Pelosinus fermentans DSM 17108: one gene and its partner. The protein of the gene in region 2 binds, or shares a complex with, the protein of the main gene of each other region. Links are inferred from orthologs where the notes say so. Each region holds a gene or a part of one and is shown on either strand. Other genes may lie near its edges. The genes, in order: metK and groL.

Region 1 (9,785 bases), 920 kb from region 2 along the record:
TGACCTGCTATGTAAAGGGATAGCTCTTTACAAATCGTCTGGCTATAAGAAACGATTCGACTGTAATCTGCATTATTTAAATAAACGATGTATAAATTAGGAACATAGGTTTTAGAAATACCCACCGTTTTTTCATCATCCATTGTCCTAACTAATTGCTTACCAATTTCAATAGGCTGTAACCCACTGGAAAATTTATTGTTAAAAAAGCCTTCAATATATTTTTCAAACATATTTTCTAAACTTCTCACAAACTTCATGTTATTACCTCACCAACAATTTAATCTATTTTATTATACGTTATATTATCAGCATAGTCAAAATAAGGTAATATTATCCCATTTTATTTAAATGTAACATAAAAGGACCTGGCTTGTACCAAGTCCTTATTTGGCAGGTATAGATCTCAACCATTTCTTTAGGCAATTTATATGATACTTTTGCTTATTAGAAAGTCAGGATACTATTTATTTTTCATTTAAAACTTTATTTCGAAGCTGTCCACAGGCAGCACGTATATCTGTTCCCATTTCACGACGAACTGTAACGTTAATTCTTCTTTCAAGAAGTATCTTCTCAAAGTGTTGAATTGTTTTGCTGTCAGGTCGTAATAATCCACGCTCAATTACTGGATTAACGGGAATCAAATTGACATTAGCCAGACGTCCCCTCATCAAAATCGCCAACTCTTTAGCATGCTCTATCTTATCATTTAGATCTGCAATTAATATATATTCGTATGTCACTCGCCTGCCTGTTTGTTCGGCATAAAAATCCCCTGCAGCCATAACCTCCGGTAGGGAATAGCGATTATTAATTGGCATTAACAAAGAACGTAATTCGTTATTCGATGCATGCAGAGAAATAGACAGCGTCAGCGGCAATCCTTCTGCTGCTAATCTGTTTATTTCTGGTACTAAACCAGATGTAGATAATGTTATGCCTCGATAGCTTAAGTGAAGGCTATATTCAGCATGGCATAATTTAATGAATTTTAAAACATTGTCATAATTGGCCAAGGGTTCACCTGATCCCATAATAACAATGGTATTCACAGCGCTTCCTTCCTGCTGCAATACTTTATTAATAAATAAAACTTGCGCCAACATTTCGCCACCAGTTAAATTTCTTGAAACACCATTTAAAGTGGATGCACAAAATACACAGCCCATGGCGCATCCAACCTGAGTTGATATACACACACTATTACCATAATGCTGGCGCATTAAAACAGTTTCCACAGCCATGCCGTCATGAAACTCCAACAAATATTTACTAGTCTTACCGTCTGACGATTGTTCAACAGCTCGCGCTATTACAGAATGAATAACAAAGTGCTCTGTTAATAATGTCCTATGTTTCTTGGATATATTCGTCATATCTTTAAAATCATAAACTCCATCCTGATACATCCATTTTGCAATTTGCCCAGCGCTGTATTTAGGCAAACCATAGGGCTGGATGACCGCTGCAATCTCCTCTATAAACATTCCAAAAATATTATTACTCATTTTAGTTCACCTATTTCACTCGCACTAAACGAGAAATGAAAAATCCATCTACATGATCAATATGTGGCCATAGCTGCACCATCTCAGCCTTATTTTCTGTAACTGGAAACATTTCCCCGGCGTGCTGCAAGGCAAAATCCGGATTTTCCTGCAAAAAATTGTTAACAACATCTTGGTTTTCTTCCGGCTCGGTTGTGCAAGTACTATATACTAAGGTGCCACCCAATTTTACGCACTGTGCAGCACTTTTTAAAATGGCCATCTGTAATATTGGTAATTCCTTAAACATATCCTCGGTCTTTCGCCAGCGAGAATCAGCTTTTCGCCGTAAGACTCCTAATCCAGAACAAGGCGCATCCACTAATACTTTATCCGCTTGTCTTGCATAGTTATCACCTAAGGTTGTCGCATCCAAACTCTGCACATCAATAATCGTCAGACCTAGCCGCTGAGCGTTCTCCTGAGTTAGAGCTAATTTATGATCATAAATATCCGTTGACAAAACGCGCCCCTTATTTCCCATTAATGTTGCGATATGGGTACTTTTACCTCCAGGTGCGCCACAAGCATCAATAATAAACTCGCCTGGTTTAGGAGCCAGAACGTGAGCAACTAACATAGAGCTTTCATCTTGTATTTGAAATAATCCATCACGTAACGATTTTAATGTACTAAGCGCTGGATAACTATGACATACAATTCCTTCTGGAGTCCATGCCGATGCTTCCGCACTCACACCTTCTAGATTTAAAATCTCTAACAGTTCTTCTCTGGTATTCTTCAGCGTATTGGTACGTAATGAAAGACCTGGAGTCACATTATTAATCTGGCACAACTCTTCGGCAGCATCAGCACCTAAACGTTTCGCCCATCGAGCCACCATCCATTGGGGATGAAAATATTTTAAGGCTAAAAATTGGACAATATTCTTTTCTCTGTCTGGATAAATTACTTTTTCAGGTCCACGTCCAGCGTTTCTTAACACCGCATTTACAAATTTCACAGTACCAGCATGTCCATATTTTTTTGTTAATTCTACTGCTTGATTGCAAGCTGCTGATACAGGAACTTTGGACAAGAAGAAGATCTGATACATTCCAATACGCAAAATATTCAAAATCACTGGCGCAACTTTGTTTAATGACCTAGTTACATAGTGACCGATAATCCAATCCAAGGTTTCACCGGCCTTAATCGTACCATATACTAATTCTGTAATAAATCGACGATCTTGATCAGAAATCTTGTGACGATTGAGCTCTCTCACTAAGGCTATGTTTGCATAAGCATGATTACTTGTCACATCATTGATAATTTTAAGAGCAATTTCACGTGCATCCATTTGTTCACCTTTACTACCTTTATTTTTTAAGAATAAAATCTTGTACCGCTTTCTCAACTCGCTTCATATCAATTCGCGTATTACAACATGGTCCATTTGGCCTTTCATTCAAAACACCAATAACAGGAATCGGAAACACATCTTGAATACCACTTGTCAAATCTCGTTCACAGGCAATGGCTAGAATGGCATGGGGACGCAATGTTTTTACCACCTTACGAGCTAATGTCCCGCCATTAGAAATTGCTACATGCACCCCAAATTTTTCTGAAATCGTCAGTAAATCGCCTACCTGACAAGCACCACATTTTCGACAATTACTAATATCGTGAGTCACTTTATATTGACACATCTCTTGTTGAATACAATGTGGTGTAAGAATTAAGAGTTTCTCAGGTGCAACCTTAATTCTTTTTTGCTGTATTAAGTAATTACTAACTTCAATAAAGGAACGTTCGACTCTTTCTTTTTCCACATCAAAGATTTTACCAATTCGAATGGCAAGGGGAAATAATAAATTAATAGCAGACCAAGCAGGTCCTTGGAATAAAGCTAGAGTAGAAAAACCTAAAATGGCTAGAATGATTCCACCAACTCCAATTCCAATGGCCAAGATAAATAATGCCAAGAAAACGCCAAGAATAATCGGCAAGTGAGTGCTGATATTTGCTAATCCTGGGAAGCTTACCATCCACAATCCATAAGTAGAAAGAGTAGCCACTAACAAACTAGCTACTATAAGTGCCAAAAACAAGCGTTTCTTGGGACGAGCCATCACCTCTATCATGAAAATTCACCTTCTATTCTAAGATATCGCCAACACTTAACCCATAACCACATATAAAATCAATTGCCCTCATACGACGCTTACTAGCAGGCTGAACTTCTAAAATTTCCAGCAAGCCCTGTCTTGTTTCTACTGCAAAACCTTCTGCAGTAATCTCTGCGATTCTCCCTGGCTGAGTTACTATATCATCTGTTGGATACGTCCTAGTTTGCCAGATTTTCAAGTTTTTATCTTGATAGAAACAATAAGCGCCAGGCCAGGGATTGAGACCTCTAACCAAATTATGAATGGCAACTGCCGGTACTTGCCAATTGATACGTTCTAATTCCCTTGTCAACATAGAAGCATAGGTAGCCTCTTCATTATTTTGTGCAATACGTGGAGCTTTTTTATCCACAATTAATTTCATTGTCTCACTAAGCACATTGGCTCCAATATTTTTTAACTTATCATGGATATCGCCAGTAGTATCCATTTCAGAAATAGATATCTTCTCCTTTAATATCATGTCCCCTGTATCCATGCCAATATCCATAAACATTGTGGTGACACCAGTTACTTTATCACCTTTAATAATTGACCAATGGATGGGTGCAGCTCCCCGATATAAAGGTAATAAAGATGCGTGCACATTTATACAACCCAAAGGGGGTAAATCTAATAGCGTTTTGGGCAATAACTGCCCAAAAGCAACAACAACAATGATATCAGGTTTTAAAGAGAACAACACATCTTGAAATACAGGATCTTTTACTTTATTAGGCTGCAATACAGGTATGTCATAGGAAATCGCGGCCTGCTTCACCGGGGACTCTGCCAGTTTTTGTCCTCGCCCTTTAGGGCGATCAGGCTGGGTTACCACTGCAACAACATTATATTCTTCTTTAACTAATGCATCTAAACAAGGAACAGCAAAATCTGGCGTCCCCATAAATACGACTCTTAATTTTGACATATCAATTACCCCTTATGAATGGTTTTTGCTTTTTCGATAAATAATATGCCATCCAAATGATCGATTTCATGCTGCAGGGCCCTAGCTAACAAACCAGTTCCTGTAATCGTTATATTTTTACCAAAACGATTTAAGCCTGTAACGGTAACTTCAGAAAACCTCTCAACTTCACCAAAAACCCCAGGAACACTTAAACATCCTTCATTACCCAATTCACAGTCTTCACTTTTTTTTATAATAATTGGATTTATTAATTCGATGAGTTCATCATCCACATCCAAAACAATAACCCTAAGAGATACGCCAACCTGCGGAGCGGCTAATCCAACTCCATCAGCATTATACATAGTTTGGGCCATATCATCAATAAGTTTCCTTATTTTTTTATCAACGCGAGCTACAGGCTCAGCTATTTCTTTTAATACTTTGTCACCAGCTTTTCTAATTTCCATACAGTTATAATACCCTCCTACCTTGGATAAATCCTGCCCAAATTTTATCATAGAACTATACAAAAATCCACGCCTATACTAAACAAATTATTCTACATGATACTAACAGGTTCCACATCAATCATAACATCTGGACGTATGGTTAATCCCATAGATGTTATGTAAGCCCTCACATTCGTGAGATCCTTTGCTTTTATAATGATATTCATACGAAATATATCATTAACTTTAGCAATCGGAGCGGGAAACGGCCCTATTATTTCTACAGTCTTACTTTCCGCCATTAAGCTTCGCAATTCTTTGATTATTTGCTCAGCCTGATTGCGAGCCATACTTTCTTCTTTAGCCTGAACTGTTAATTTTATGATTTGTCCATAAGGTGGATAACAAAGCGCTTTGCGGTACACAATCTCAGATTCATAAAAACTTTGATAATCCTGATTAGCTCCTGCCTGTACTGCATAATGCTCAGGATTATAAGTCTGTACTACGACCTTTCCTGCCTTATCACCGCGGCCTGCACGACCTGCCGCCTGAGTTAGCAACGCATATACGCGCTCCGCTGCTCTAAAGTCTGGTAAATTTAATATACTATCAGCTGCTATAATGCCAACGGCCGTCACATTTTTCACGTCATGCCCTTTAGCCACCATCTGTGTCCCCAGTAAAAGATCATATTCGCCTTTAGCAAATGCCTCTAAAATACGATCATAGGCCATTCTTCCACCTGTTGTATCCTGATCCATCCGCACTACGCGGATATGGGGAAACAATGTTACTATTTCCTCTTGCAGCTTTTGTGTGCCGGTTCCAAAAAAACGAATATAGCGGCTATTACATTCAGGGCAAATATCCGGAACCGTTTCAATACACTGGCAATAGTGACACTTCAGCTTCTTCCCTACAGAATGATACACCAGAGAAATATCGCAATGCTTACAACGTACAATATGTCCACATTCCCGACACATGACGAAGGTAGCATAACCACGACGATTCAGTAAAATAATAGCTTGTTCGCCACGACTTATAGTCTCTTGCAGCAGTTCTTGCAAGGGAAGTGATATGACACTTCGTCTCTTCTTACGCAATTCTTCCCGCATATCAACGATAGTGACTGCGGGCAAATTTGCATTAGCTATGCGCTTTGACATAAGTAGCAAGGTATGTTGGCCCATTTGAGTCTGAAAATAAGTCTCGATTGCTGGCGTAGCGCTGCCCATGATGACCACCGCACCAGACAAAGTAGCTCTCGTAATAGCGACTTGTCTTGTATGATAACGAGGTGTTTCTTCTTGTTTGTACGTAAATTCATGTTCTTCATCCATAATAATAATACCGACATCTGGCAAGGGTGCAAAAATAGCAGAACGTGCACCAATTACAATGCCAGCTTGCTTGCCTCGAAGTCGCTGCCAAGCATCATAACGTTCGCCAGTAGACAATTTACTATGCATCACAACAACATCATCTCCAAATCTAGCTTTAAATCTTGAGACAATTTGACTGGTAAGAGCAATCTCAGGAACAAGAACAATAGCTTGGCGATTCTTTTGACGCGCAGCCGCTACCGCTTCAATATACACCTGTGTCTTTCCACTGCCAGTAATACCATGCAGTAAAAACGATTGAAACTTTCTTGCTTCCATCTTTGGCATAATTTTTTCTAATACTTGCTGCTGCTCTGCTGTTAATGATATATCATTCTTTGCTTTACATATATCCGCATAACTATCACGTACCACTTGAACTTTTTCAAGTTTTATAAGACCGTCCTGTACTAATTTTTTTACAGTTTCATGACTGGTATTACTCTTTTTCAATTCATCAGATGCCAATTGCCCGTGATCTATCAAGTATTGGAGCAAACGGCATTGTGCTGGCTTTTTTGCCAACTTGCTAATTTGTTCTCGAGTTGCTTCAGCATCCATTAGTAAACTCATTATCGTTTTATAACGGTGTGTACCCATTTTTTTTGCAATTGATTCAGCGATTATGATCTTATTTCTCACTAAGTATCTTATTGCTTTCAAAACGCTTGGGCCAAATTTCTTTTCCAGTTTAACAGACAGAATAGGGCTGTGCGTCTCTATATATGACAGCACTTGGCTATATTCTGGATATTTAGCAGATAAGGCAACCAGTGTTGTTTCTGTATCCACTTCCATCTCGACAGAATAAGCAACAACACTTTTCACACCGGATTTTCCTGGAATAAATAAACGCATGGCATCTACTAAATTACAAAGATAATATTCACTAATCCATCTAGCTGTATGCATCATATGCTCGTCAAACCATTTGTCATTATCTAGTATATCGATAATTGGCTTTAACTCAATACGATTCGAGTCTTCCTCTATTATAATATCAATAACAAAACCTTCTAATTTACGATTACCAAAAGGTACTAAAACACGCCACCCTGCATCAACATAATCCAAATGATCAGGGATGCTATAAGAAAAAGCTTTATTAATATTTTTAGTTGTAATGTTTATTAAGACTTGAGCAATACGTTGCATATTTACCACCATTCGCTATTAATAGTCTTTTAAAGGTATTTCTTTTAGAGGATTCAGCTTGCCTATTTATATCTTAACACGATTTTATAGCATATAACTGCATTTTTACCTTCATAATTATCATAAAATTAAAAAGAGGGAAGCTCATTGTTCCCTCTTTTTTGGCTATAGCATATACAATTCCCATGAAATTCAGAAAAATCCTGCTAAAACAGCTAACATCCCAATTATAGATTAGCCTCTTTACGAAGGGTTTCTGCTTTATCGGTCCTTTCCCATGGTAAATCCACATCCGTACGACCAAAATGCCCGTAAGCTGCTGTTTGGCGGTAGATAGGGCGACGTAAATCTAACGCTTTAATAATACCAGCCGGACGCAAATCGAAATGTTTTTTAATAAGCTCAGCAATTACATCTTCATCCACCTTAGCAGTCCCAAAAGTTTCTACCATAATCGATACTGGATGAGCCATACCAATCGCATAGGCTAGCTGAATTTCACATTTATCTGCCAATCCTGCTGCAACAACATTTTTAGCTACATAACGTGCAGCATAAGCGGCAGAGCGGTCAACTTTGGTACAATCTTTACCAGAGAAGGCACCACCACCATGACGAGCCATTCCGCCATAGGTATCAACAATTATTTTGCGACCAGTCAAACCAGCATCACCTTGTGGTCCACCGATTACAAAACGACCTGTCGGATTGATATAGTATTTGGTTTTCTCATCTAATAATTCTGCTGGAACAATCGGAGCAATTACTTTCTCAATCAGATCTTTTTCAATGGTTGCCAGTTCAACTTCAGGACCATGCTGAGTTGATATAACAATGGTATCAACACGAAGAGGTTTACCGTCTTCGTATTCTACTGTAACTTGAGTTTTACCATCAGGACGCAGATAACTTACTTCCTCATTTTTGCGCACCTCTGCTAAACGCCGAGCCAATTTATGAGCCAGAGCAATTGTCAATGGCATGTATTCAGGAGTTTCATTGGTAGCATAACCAAACATCATTCCTTGGTCACCAGCCCCAATGGATTCAATTTCGTCCATTTGACCTCGTTTAGCCTCTAAAGACTTATCAACGCCTAAAGCAATATCAGCTGATTGTTCTCCAATGGAAACCAGCACACCGCATGTATCTCCATCAAAACCATACTTTGCACGAGTATAGCCAATTTCTTTCACCGTGTCCCGTACAATTTTTGGAATATCCACATAACAACTTGTAGTGATTTCACCAACTACATGTACTTGCCCTGTCGTAATAAGCGTTTCACAAGCTACACGTCCCATTGGATCTTTTGCCATGATTGCATCTAATACACTATCTGAAATTTGATCTGCTATTTTATCTGGATGACCTTCAGTAACTGATTCTGATGTAAATAAAACTCTCTTTTTTTTCACAAATCATACCCCCATTTTTAATAAACAATAAAAAACACCCATAGGGAGGGTGTTACACTCTCCCATCTTGCGGATTATTCCGCAGGAATTGGCACCGTTTTGGATTTCCAAATGGTTGCCGCGGTTTCATTGGGCCAATCCCTCCACCAACTCTTGATGAGCATATCATATAAAATTGTATCAAATTAAATACTAATGTAAAATAATGAAAAAATCAACCTATTTTCGACATTCTGCGAGAATTTTATCCAAAATAATGTTTGCCATGTGTTCTTTGGACATTTTGGATAACTCTTCAATCCGCCCATCACGGTATAACACTTTCGCTATATTGTGATCTGCATTAAACCCAACGCCTGGAACAGATACATCATTAGCAATAATCATATCCAGATTTTTTTTAGCTAGTTTCTCCTGCGCATGAAGAACCAGCTGCTGAGTTTCCGCAGCAAAGCCAATTAGCATCTGCTGTTTTTTCAACTGACCAAGTTCTAATAATATATCAGGGTTTCTTTCTAAGACAAGCTGTAATGTATCGCCAGTCTTCTTAATTTTGTGTTCTGCAGTACTTTGTGGACGATAATCGGCTACAGCAGCAGCTTTGATTACAATGTCACTCTCATTATAATGCGCCAATACAGCCGCCCTCATATCTGATGCGGCTTCTACATATTCGACTTTAATTCCGCAGGCAGCTTTTAAATTGGTAGGTCCTGATATTAACGTAACAGTTGCTCCTCTTGCAGCAGCAGCACTTGCTAAAGCATATCCCATCTTCCCGCTAGAGCGATTGCC
Region 2 (9,826 bases):
GAATACGCTTGATATTGATGGTGTTCTTGCAGTAGAGCAGCAATCCTTTACGACTCCCTGGTCTCGCGAGGGATTTGTTAATGAAATGAACAATGAATTGTCCTATTATTTGGTGATGGTAGAGGCTGGTAAAATCATTGGCTATGCAGGTATGTGGCTTATTGTAGATGAAGCACATGTTACGAATGTAGCGGTTTTACCCGCATATAGAGGGAAAAAATTAGGCGAAAAATTAATGTCTGCTCTTCTTGAACATGCGAAGAATAGGGGAGCGGTTAGAATGACCCTGGAAGTGCGTGCTTCTAATACCGTTGCTCAAGGTCTATATAGTAAATTTGGTTTTACATCCCAAGGAAGACGGCGTAATTATTATACGGATACCAAAGAAGATGCACTCATTATGTGGTGCGAGAAGTTATAAAGAAATTTCGATAAATAAAAAAAGAGCCACTTTCGTGGCTTATAGGGTGATTGATGATACTTACAATATGTCATAGTGGGTAAGAATGTGACTATTATTGTATTGATTGTAATGATAGAAAGATGGAGGCCTTTGTTTTGAAAAATACGCAGCAGGAAACCAGAAAACCTTGTTTAACACTGGCTCTAGAAACCAGTTGTGATGAAACATCTGCAGCAGTAGTGGCTGATGGACGCATTGTTTTGTCAAATATTATTTCTTCCCAGATTCCAGTACACCAAAAATATGGTGGAGTTGTGCCTGAGATTGCTTCTCGTAAACATATTGAAAATGTACTCCCCGTGATCGATCAAGCACTAAAGGCGGCTGGGGTAGCATTAACCGATATTTCAGCGATTGGAGTTACTTACGGACCAGGTCTGGTGGGAGCATTATTAGTTGGTGTATCAGTAGCAAAAGCCTTATCTTTTGCTGCAGGGATACCTCTCGTTGGCGTGAATCATCTAGAGGGGCATATTTTTGCCAATTTTTTGGCTCACCCGAATTTAGAACCGCCATTCATGGCTTTAGTAGTATCGGGAGGTCATACTTCCCTAGTACATGTGAAGGGGTATAATGAATTTGTATTATTGGGTCAGACACGGGATGATGCGGCAGGAGAGGCTTTTGATAAAGTCGCAAGGGTGATGAAATTGCCTTACCCTGGAGGTCCTTATATTGATGCTTTGGCTGCTAAAGGTAATCCGGAAGCTATTGCTTTTCCTAGAGCACTATCAGGAAAAAACAGCTTTGAGTTTAGCTTTAGCGGATTAAAATCGGCAGTGTTAAACTATTTAAATAGTGCAGCGCAAAAACAAGAAGAAATAAATACAGCAGATGTAGCAGCCAGTTTTCAGGCAGCTGTCATTGATGTACTGGTTAGTAAAAGTCTTCAAGCTGCGGCTGTCTCTGGTGTAGGGCAGATTGTTCTTGCTGGAGGTGTAGCTGCCAATAGTGGTCTTAAAGCTAAATTAGGGTATGAATGCCAACAGGCAGGGATATCCTTCTACTATCCAGATCCTATATTGTGCACTGACAATGCTGCCATGATTGCTTGCAGGGCCTATTATCAGCATCAAATAGGCGATTATGCCGATTTGCATTTGAATGCAAAACCTTCTTTAAAATTAGGCGCAGGGAAGCAGTGACTTAACATATGGAGTAAAATGTAAAATAAAAGTTTGAAAATTCCACGACAAGGAATTTTTATATAATAAGTGGAATAAGTATAAACAAAGTAATAGAGCAGGTATTCGCAATTATTTTTAAGTAATAGTTGGAGGTACAAATGGGAGTGGCTGGAGATATTTGTCGAAAAGTAACTACATTAGCCCCAGCGCAAATTGCAGTGCTAGACACAATTTGCACCGTATTGGGATTAGCAAGTGACTTGGCCCACGCCCAAGTTACCTTATATACGAAAGCGCGTATGGAGAACTTTTTGGTTATTGCAGCGCAAATAAAACCCAATACTAGCTATGTGCAGCATAAGCCCAGCTTATTGGGGTCAACTGTCTATGCCTTAGAGGAGCCGCTTATATGGCGAAGTATCTCCATGGGAGAAGCGATTCATGGACAACGGGAATGGGCTCTGGGTATGTGGATGGAAATGCAGGTCTACCCTGTGCGGGATGCTAGCGGCAATGTAATTGCTGCTGTCAGTTTTGAATCTAGCATGGAAGAAGCTCACGTACATGGGCATCAACTCTTGGTTGAAACAGCACAACTTCTTTTATCGACAGTGAAAATACCAAGCAGCAGTAAGCAATATCGTTCCTTGTCTGCCAGTGATGGTATTCTCATTGTGAATGAGCATGGTAAAATCATTTTTGCTAATTCAACCGCGGATAGTATATATAAAGTATTAGCTGTAGGAAATATTGTCGGACGGCGCATTTATGAGCGCCAGGCCCATATGGGGTTAGCCCAAAAGGCTATGACCATTCAAGAGCCTTGTGAGGCAGAATTGTCAGCAGGCAATATGGTATTGGTACAAAGGGCAATTCCTATTATTGTAAACCAAGTTACAGCCTGTACAGTTGTAATTTTAACGGATGTTACCGAAGTAAAAAAGAAAGAAAAAGAATTATTAATAAAATCAGCAGTCATTCAAGAAATACACCATCGGGTGAAAAATAATTTACAGACCATTGCCAGTTTGCTGCGGCTGCAGTCAAGGCGTACGAAATCCCAGGAAGTAAAAGCTGCTCTACGGGAAAGTGTGAATCGGATTTCGAGTATTTCTGTTGTTCATGAATTTTTATCACAGCAGGATGCAGAATTTATTGATGTAGCAGAAGTGGCTAGAAATATTCTCGACCTAGTTATTCAAAATATGCTGGAACCAGACTTTAATTTACAAACTATTTTTAATGGTGAGACAGTGGTATTTCCCTCGGAGCAGGCTAGCAGTTTGGCTCTGGTTATTAATGAGCTGATCCAAAACTCCATCGAGCATGGTTTTGTAGGTCGGCATGAAGGCATCATCGGGGTTGACATTAGTACCCTGGAAGATGAATATAAAATCGAAATCTATGATAACGGCATTGGCATGCCACCGAGCTTTAATCCCCAATTATCCAACAGTTTGGGATTGCAGATTGTACGAACACTGATTGAGAGTGATGTTGGCGGTAGTTTTGCATTATACACGGATAATGGTACTCATGCTTGTATTACCATTCCCCGTAAGGCGAAAGGAGGAGTTTAGAATGGAATCATTGCGGATTGTTATAGCTGATAATGAATCAATTATTCGGATGGATTTAAAAGAGCTTTTGGAAGAGGCAGGGCATACGGTCGTAGCAGAAGCCTCTGACGGATCAAGGGCTGTTGATTTAGTTCGTCAATATCGGCCTGATTTGGTTATTATGGATATTAAGATGCCTGAGATGGATGGTATTACAGCAGCAAAAATAATTTCCAATGAGAAGCTTGCTCCTGTTCTATTGTTAACAGCATTTAGTCAGAAGGATATTGTGGAGAAAGCGAAGGATTCAGGTGTACTGGCTTATTTAGTGAAACCTGTTAAAGAAGTGAATTTATTTCCTGCTATCGAGATCGCTTTGTCTCGCTTTCAAGAGTTTGCTGAGTTAGAGCAAGAACTCGAGAATGTGAAACAATCCCTAGAGACACGAAAAATTCTTGACCGTGCGAAGGGGATTTTGATGGACGCTTACAATCTTAGCGAAACAGAAGCCTATCGTCGCATTCAACAATATAGTATGAGTAAACGCAAATCGATTAAAGATGTTGCTGAATCCATTGTAGAAGCAGCAACGAAAAGAACATAGCCTGCTTAAAGTGCCTAATTGGGCACTTTTCTACTTATAAGCAGCCAAAAACACCGTTTATCTTTTGCACGTATTATACGCAGTGAGAAGTGAATCTAAATTTTTTTTGAAAAAAATATGGATTTTTCCTATTAAACACTTGCTTTTTCTTGCTGAATTTTATATCATAAATTATGTGATTAGCACTCGCTAACAATGAGTGCTAACAAGATTAATATCATTACATATCGTGGAGGAGGAAATTTCAATGATTAAGCCATTGGGTGACAGAGTCGTCATTAAGGTTTTAGAAGGCGAGATGAAAACAAAAAGTGGTATCGTACTACCTGATACTGCTAAGGAAAAGCCACAAGAAGGTGAAATTATCGAGGTCGGTACTGGCAAAGTATTGGACAATGGCCAACGCGTAGCTCTTGATGTAAAAGTTGGCGATAAAATTATATTCTCCAAATATGCAGGTACTGAAGTTAAATATGAAGGGCAAGAATATCTGATTGTAAGCGAAAGAGATATTTTAGCAGTTGTACAATAATAAAATTATTTGGGAGGTTTACATATAATGGCAAAGCAAATTTTATTTGATGAAGACGCACGTCGCGCATTAGAAAGAGGCGTAAATGCACTTGCAAATGCAGTAAAAGTAACACTTGGACCTAAGGGTCGTAATGTTGTTCTGGATAAAAAATTCGGTGCTCCTACTGTTACAAATGATGGTGTAACTATTGCACGTGACATTGATTTGGAAGATCCGTTTGAAAATATGGGTGCTCAGCTTGTTAAAGAAGTTGCTACCAAAACCAATGATGTGGCTGGTGATGGTACTACTACTGCAACTTTACTTGCACAAGCTATGATTCGTGAAGGTATGCGCAACGTAGCAGCAGGCGCAAACCCTATGATCATTAAAAAAGGTATCGAAAAAGCAGTAAAAACCTTAGTGGAAGAGATTAAAAAATCTGCTAAGAAAGTAGAAACAAAAGATGCGATTGCACAAGTTGCATCGATTTCCGCAGCTGACGAAGAAATCGGTAATTTGATTGCAGAAGCTATGGAAAAAGTGGGTAAAGACGGCGTTATTACTGTTGAAGAATCCAAAGGTATGGGAACTAGTCTTGATGTAGTAGAAGGTATGCAATTTGACCGTGGCTACATTTCCCCATACATGGTAACGGATACTGACAAAATGGAAGCGATTTTAAACGATCCTTATATTTTGATCACTGACCGTAAAATTGGTGCCATCGCAGATTTACTTCCTACATTGGAAAAAGTGGTGCAGCAAGGTCGCGAACTTTTAATCCTTGCTGAAGATATCGAAGGCGAAGCATTAGCAACTTTGGTTGTGAATAAATTACGTGGTACCTTTAAAGCTGTAGCTGTAAAAGCTCCTGGTTTTGGTGACCGTCGTAAAGCAATGCTTGAAGACATTGCTGCTTTAACTGGCGGTACTGTTGTTACAGAAGAAATTGGCCGCAAACTTGACACCGTAGAGCTTGTTGATCTTGGACGTGCCCGTCAAGTACGTGTTTCCAAAGAAGAAACCACCATTATTGATGGCGCTGGTGATGTAACTCTAATCAAAGCTCGCGTTAGCCAAATCAAAACACAAATCGAAGATAGCACTTCTGATTTTGATAAAGAAAAACTTCAAGAACGTCTTGCTAAATTATCTGGCGGTGTAGCTGTAATTCAAGTAGGTGCTGCAACAGAAGTAGAACTGAAAGAAAAGAAATACCGTATTGAAGATGCTTTGAATGCAACTCGTGCTGCTGTTGAAGAAGGTATTGTTGCCGGTGGTGGTACTACTTTCATCGATATCTTATCAGCTCTTGATGCCATTGAAGTAATTGGTGACGAAAAGACAGGTGTTGAAATTGTAAAACGTGCAATTGAAGAGCCTGTACGTCAAATCGCTAACAATGCAGGCCTTGAAGGTTCCATCGTTGTTGCAGGCGTGAAAAAAGCCGGTAAAGGCATGGGCTTCAATGCATTAACTGAAGAATATGTTGACATGATTGCTGCAGGTATTGTTGACCCAGCAAAAGTTACTCGCTCTGCATTGCAAAATGCTGCTAGTATCGCCGCAATGGTATTAACTACTGAAACATTAGTAGCTGATAAACCTGAAAAAGACGGTGGTGCTGGTGCTGCTGCTATGGGTGGCATGGGCGGTATGGGTGGCATGGGTGGTATGGGCGGCATGATGTAATAGCAGCCTCAAGCCCCTTTGCAGGAACGGGCTTGAACGCTGGTAAGCATTAAACGCTACCAATCTGCTACCATAATTAGTAAAAATCAGGCTGCCTACAAGTCTATCAAACTTGTAGGCAGCCTTTTTATATTTCTTCTGCTGTATTTTTTCATTTTTGTCTTCATAATTTTCACTTTGCATGCATACATACTATTGTATGGGGTGGGAGGGGGAAGATTATGGTTCTCAATTTGCGGCGAATATTTCATCATCGGCATTTATTTTATGGCATGGTGGGTCTCTTTGCTATTGGTGCTGTTTATGTACAAGTGGCAGAATTGATTTCTGGTGGACCAATAGCAATTGCTGGTACGCGAACAGAACGAAAGGTTGTAGCGTTAACCTTTGATCATTCTTGGGGTAATAAATTTACACCGTCCATATTGGATACCTTAAAGCAGCATAATCAGAAGGCGACCTTCTTTATCATGGGACCATGGGCACAAAAATATCCAGATGTGGCAAAGCGTATGGTAACGGATGGACATGAGATAGCCAGCCATGGGTATCGTCATGAGAATTATGGAGATCGGACGAGAGAATGGGTAACAGAGGATATTGAAAAATCACATAAATTGATTAAAGAAGTCACAGGGGTGGATGCTACCCTGATTCGACCTCCAAACGGTCACTATAATCAGCAGTCACTAAAGGCTACAGAGGATCTGGGCTACAAAACCATTATTTGGAACATAGACTCGCTGGATTGGAAAAATCCTGGCAGAGATGTTATTATAGAAAGGGTAATGAAACGGTTAAAGCCCGGAGGAATTATTCTTATGCATGCCTCAGATACTCCTGTGCAGACTGCAGATGCTCTGCCTATCTTATTAGATAAAATAAAAGCAGAAGGTTATGAAATTGTTACTGTGGGTCAGCTATTAAATGAGCATGCCGAAAATGGAATACTACGACATTAATAGATTGCTTATGAGCAATCTTATTTTTTTGCATTCTGGGGCAGGGAAAAGGTTATAATATCGCGAAGATATATAAGTTTCATAAACCAATGAAGTGGATTGTATGGCTGCGTCTTCTTTATGCGATAAATGAGGTGACAGGAAAAAATGAATAGTATCGAGATCGCCTCGAGAAAAATAGATAAAGGTGAGCGCTTAAATTTTACAGAGGCATTGGCACTCTATCAGCACAATGATATCCTTAAGCTGGCTGAGTTAGCGCGCATGGTTAAAGAGCGTAAGTCCGGACAATATGTGTATTATAATGTGAATCGGCATATTAACTTAACCAATATATGTGTATCAGGTTGTCCGTTATGTGCTTTTGGCTGTAAAGCAGAGGAGCAGAGAGCCTATGTAATGCAAAAATCGGAAGTAATCGAAATTGTAAGCCAGACAATGAGAGAAACGCCTGATCTTAGTGAAATACACATGGTAAGTGCATTACATCCCGATAAACCATTTTCTTATTATTTGGATATTGTTGCGGCAGTGAAAAGGGCAGCACCCCAAGTGCATTTAAAAGCCTTTACCCCTGTGGAAATTGTTCATTTTGCTAACATCTCCCAACTGGGTATAACGGCAGTGTTAGAACAACTAAAAGCAGCAGGCTTAGATTCCCTGCCAGGTGGCGGCGCGGAAATTCTAGATGATAGCGTGCGTAAGATTATCTGTCCCAATAAAGCTACGACGGCTGAGTGGATTGATGTAATTACAGCGGCGCATTCTCTAGGATTGCCCACTAATGCTACGATGCTTTATGGTCATGTCGAAACAATCGAACAGCGGATACAGCATTTAATTACCTTGCGGGATATTCAGGATCGGACAGGCAAATTTCAAGCCTTCATTGCGTTTCCTTTTCATCCAGCCAACACTGGATTCACTAACTTGCAGCGAGTAAGTTCATGGGAAGATTTGAAGATGATTTCCTTAGCACGATTGGTATTAGATAATTTTGATCATATAAAGGCATTTTGGATGATGCTGACACTGCCGATTGCTCAGCTGGCGTTAACTTTTGGTGCAGATGACCTAGATGGAACGGTTGTGGAAGAAAAGATCATTCATGCCGCTGGTGCTACTACAAAAAAAGGAATTACGAAAAAAGAGATTATCAGTTTTGTTGAAGAGACAGGTTACCTTGCAGTAGAAAGAGATACTTTTTACCGCCCACTGAAAATCTCAAGTGGAGTGAAATCATATGGATAATCAAAGCTTAGGAAATATCAAATTTATTAACTGTTTGCCGCTGCACTATGGGTTATCTCACGGCGGCTTTGGAGAAAAACTTTCGATCTATTCAGCAACTCCGGCCCAGCTTAATCAACTAATAGTCACGGAACAATTAAATATTAGTCCTGTGTCTTCTATTATATATGCACAAAACAGTGAGAAATTAGTAGTGCTGCCCAATGTGTCCATCAGTGCAGAGAACGCATTAGAGAGTATTATCTTAGTGTCAAAACATCCAATTGAGCAGTTAAAGCAGGCTCGTATTGCACTGACGTCCAAATCAGCGACTTCTCATGGCTTGTTAAAAATCATTATGCATCATGCATATCAAGCTTCCCCGGAATATTTTGTCAGTCCCTTGTCTCTTGACGAAGGGGTATTAGAGGATGCAGAGGCAGTATTATTTATTGGTGATGATGCTCTTATGGCTTATCATCATCAATTGGCTGGCTACTATTATTATGATCTGGGAGGGGAGTGGAAAAAACTCACCGGCCTTCCTATGGTATATGCGGTATGGGCACTCAATCGTAAGTTTGCTGATCTAAATAAAGACTATGTACAAATGGTATATGAGAAAGTGACTGGCGGATTTCAATATGGTCTAACTCATATAGCGGATGCTGCTCGTACCTTACAAGATACGTTCTCTTTAACAGCGGCACAAATTGTTCATTATATTGGCTTGCTCAACTATCAATTCAGCCCTGCTCATGAACAGGCTTTATTGACATATTATAGAATGGCTCATGATTTAGGTTTAAGTCCTAACATAACAGAGATTGAGTTTGCAAAGGTGGTAAAATGAGTAGGATACTAGCAACGAATCAAGCTGTAGAAATGTTATCTGGTGGAGATATTTTAGAACTGGGACAGGCAGCAAATAAAATGCGGCAGAAGATGCATCCGGGAAATGTAGTTACCTTTATAATTGATCGTAATATCAATTATACAAATATCTGTACAAGTGAATGCCGATTTTGTGCTTTTTATCGCAGGCAGGGGCATCCTGACGGTTATACCCTATCTCAAACTGCTATCTTTGATAAGCTGAAAGAAACCATTGAAGCAGGCGGTACGCAGGTCATGCTCCAAGGTGGTCTAAATCCAGCCTTAGGTTTGGATTATTATGTTGAATTACTTACCTATATCAAAAAGAATTTTAATATTGCCATTCACTCTTTTTCCCCTGCAGAAATTGTTCATATTGCAAAAAAAGAAGGACGATCGGTAATTGAAATATTAGAAGCGCTGAAAGCAGCGGGTTTAGATTCCTTGCCAGGCGGCGGTGCTGAGATCTTAGTGGATGAGGTGCGGCAAAGAGTCAGCCCTAAAAAAATTAGCGCTGGAGATTGGTTGATGGTTATGGAAGCTGCCCACAAGATAGGGCTTGAAACAACAGCGACAATGGTGATTGGTATGGGAGAATCCTATGCTCAGCGTATGGAGCACATGGAAAAGATAAGGAATCTTCAGGAGAAAACAGGAGGCTTTCGCGCCTTTATTATTTGGTCCTATCAACCTGGCAATACAGAGATGGGTGGGAAAAAAGTATCTACTTGGGACTATTTAAAGACACTGTCTGTAGCTAGATTGTATTTCCACAATATTAAACATATTCAAGGTT

What was found.
Region 1: the proteins of groL (region 2) and metK are in contact, whole or in part, in a cryo-EM structure (PDB 8P4O), measured with the Escherichia coli proteins. The link is inferred for Pelosinus fermentans DSM 17108 from one-to-one orthologs.

The regions. Positions count from the first base shown.
Region 1 is NZ_AKVN02000001.1:2,376,275-2,386,059, reverse strand. What follows is about bases 6,896-9,785. They hold metK (methionine adenosyltransferase), read right to left. Parts: upstream 8,991-9,785; coding sequence 7,800-8,990; downstream 6,896-7,799. Other genes in these bases: coaBC (bifunctional phosphopantothenoylcysteine decarboxylase/phosphopantothenate--cysteine ligase CoaBC), read right to left, coding at 9,210-9,785; priA (primosomal protein N'), read right to left, coding at 6,896-7,572. In the rest of the region: FR7_RS10860 (FhaA domain-containing protein), read right to left, coding at 1-260; dual-specificity RNA methyltransferase RlmN, read right to left, coding at 468-1,511; 16S rRNA (cytosine(967)-C(5))-methyltransferase RsmB, read right to left, coding at 1,522-2,853; FR7_RS10845 (DUF116 domain-containing protein), read right to left, coding at 2,873-3,640; fmt (methionyl-tRNA formyltransferase), read right to left, coding at 3,654-4,595; def (peptide deformylase), read right to left, coding at 4,601-5,098; more of priA, read right to left, coding at 5,140-6,895. UniProt on the Escherichia coli protein: Catalyzes the formation of S-adenosylmethionine (AdoMet) from methionine and ATP.
Region 2 is NZ_AKVN02000001.1:3,288,877-3,298,702, reverse strand. What follows is about bases 3,707-6,637. They hold groL (chaperonin GroEL), read left to right. Parts: upstream 3,707-4,312; coding sequence 4,313-5,962; downstream 5,963-6,637. Other genes in these bases: pdaB (polysaccharide deacetylase family sporulation protein PdaB), read left to right, coding at 6,184-6,637; groES (co-chaperone GroES), read left to right, coding at 4,001-4,285; FR7_RS15225 (ANTAR domain-containing response regulator), read left to right, coding at 3,707-3,753. Outside these bases: rimI (ribosomal protein S18-alanine N-acetyltransferase), read left to right, coding at 1-421; tRNA (adenosine(37)-N6)-threonylcarbamoyltransferase complex transferase subunit TsaD, read left to right, coding at 559-1,608; FR7_RS15230 (histidine kinase N-terminal domain-containing protein), read left to right, coding at 1,749-3,170; more of FR7_RS15225, read left to right, coding at 3,172-3,706; more of pdaB, read left to right, coding at 6,638-6,924; aminofutalosine synthase MqnE, read left to right, coding at 7,072-8,175; FR7_RS15200 (menaquinone biosynthetic enzyme MqnA/MqnD family protein), read left to right, coding at 8,168-9,007; mqnC (cyclic dehypoxanthinyl futalosine synthase), read left to right, coding at 9,004-9,826.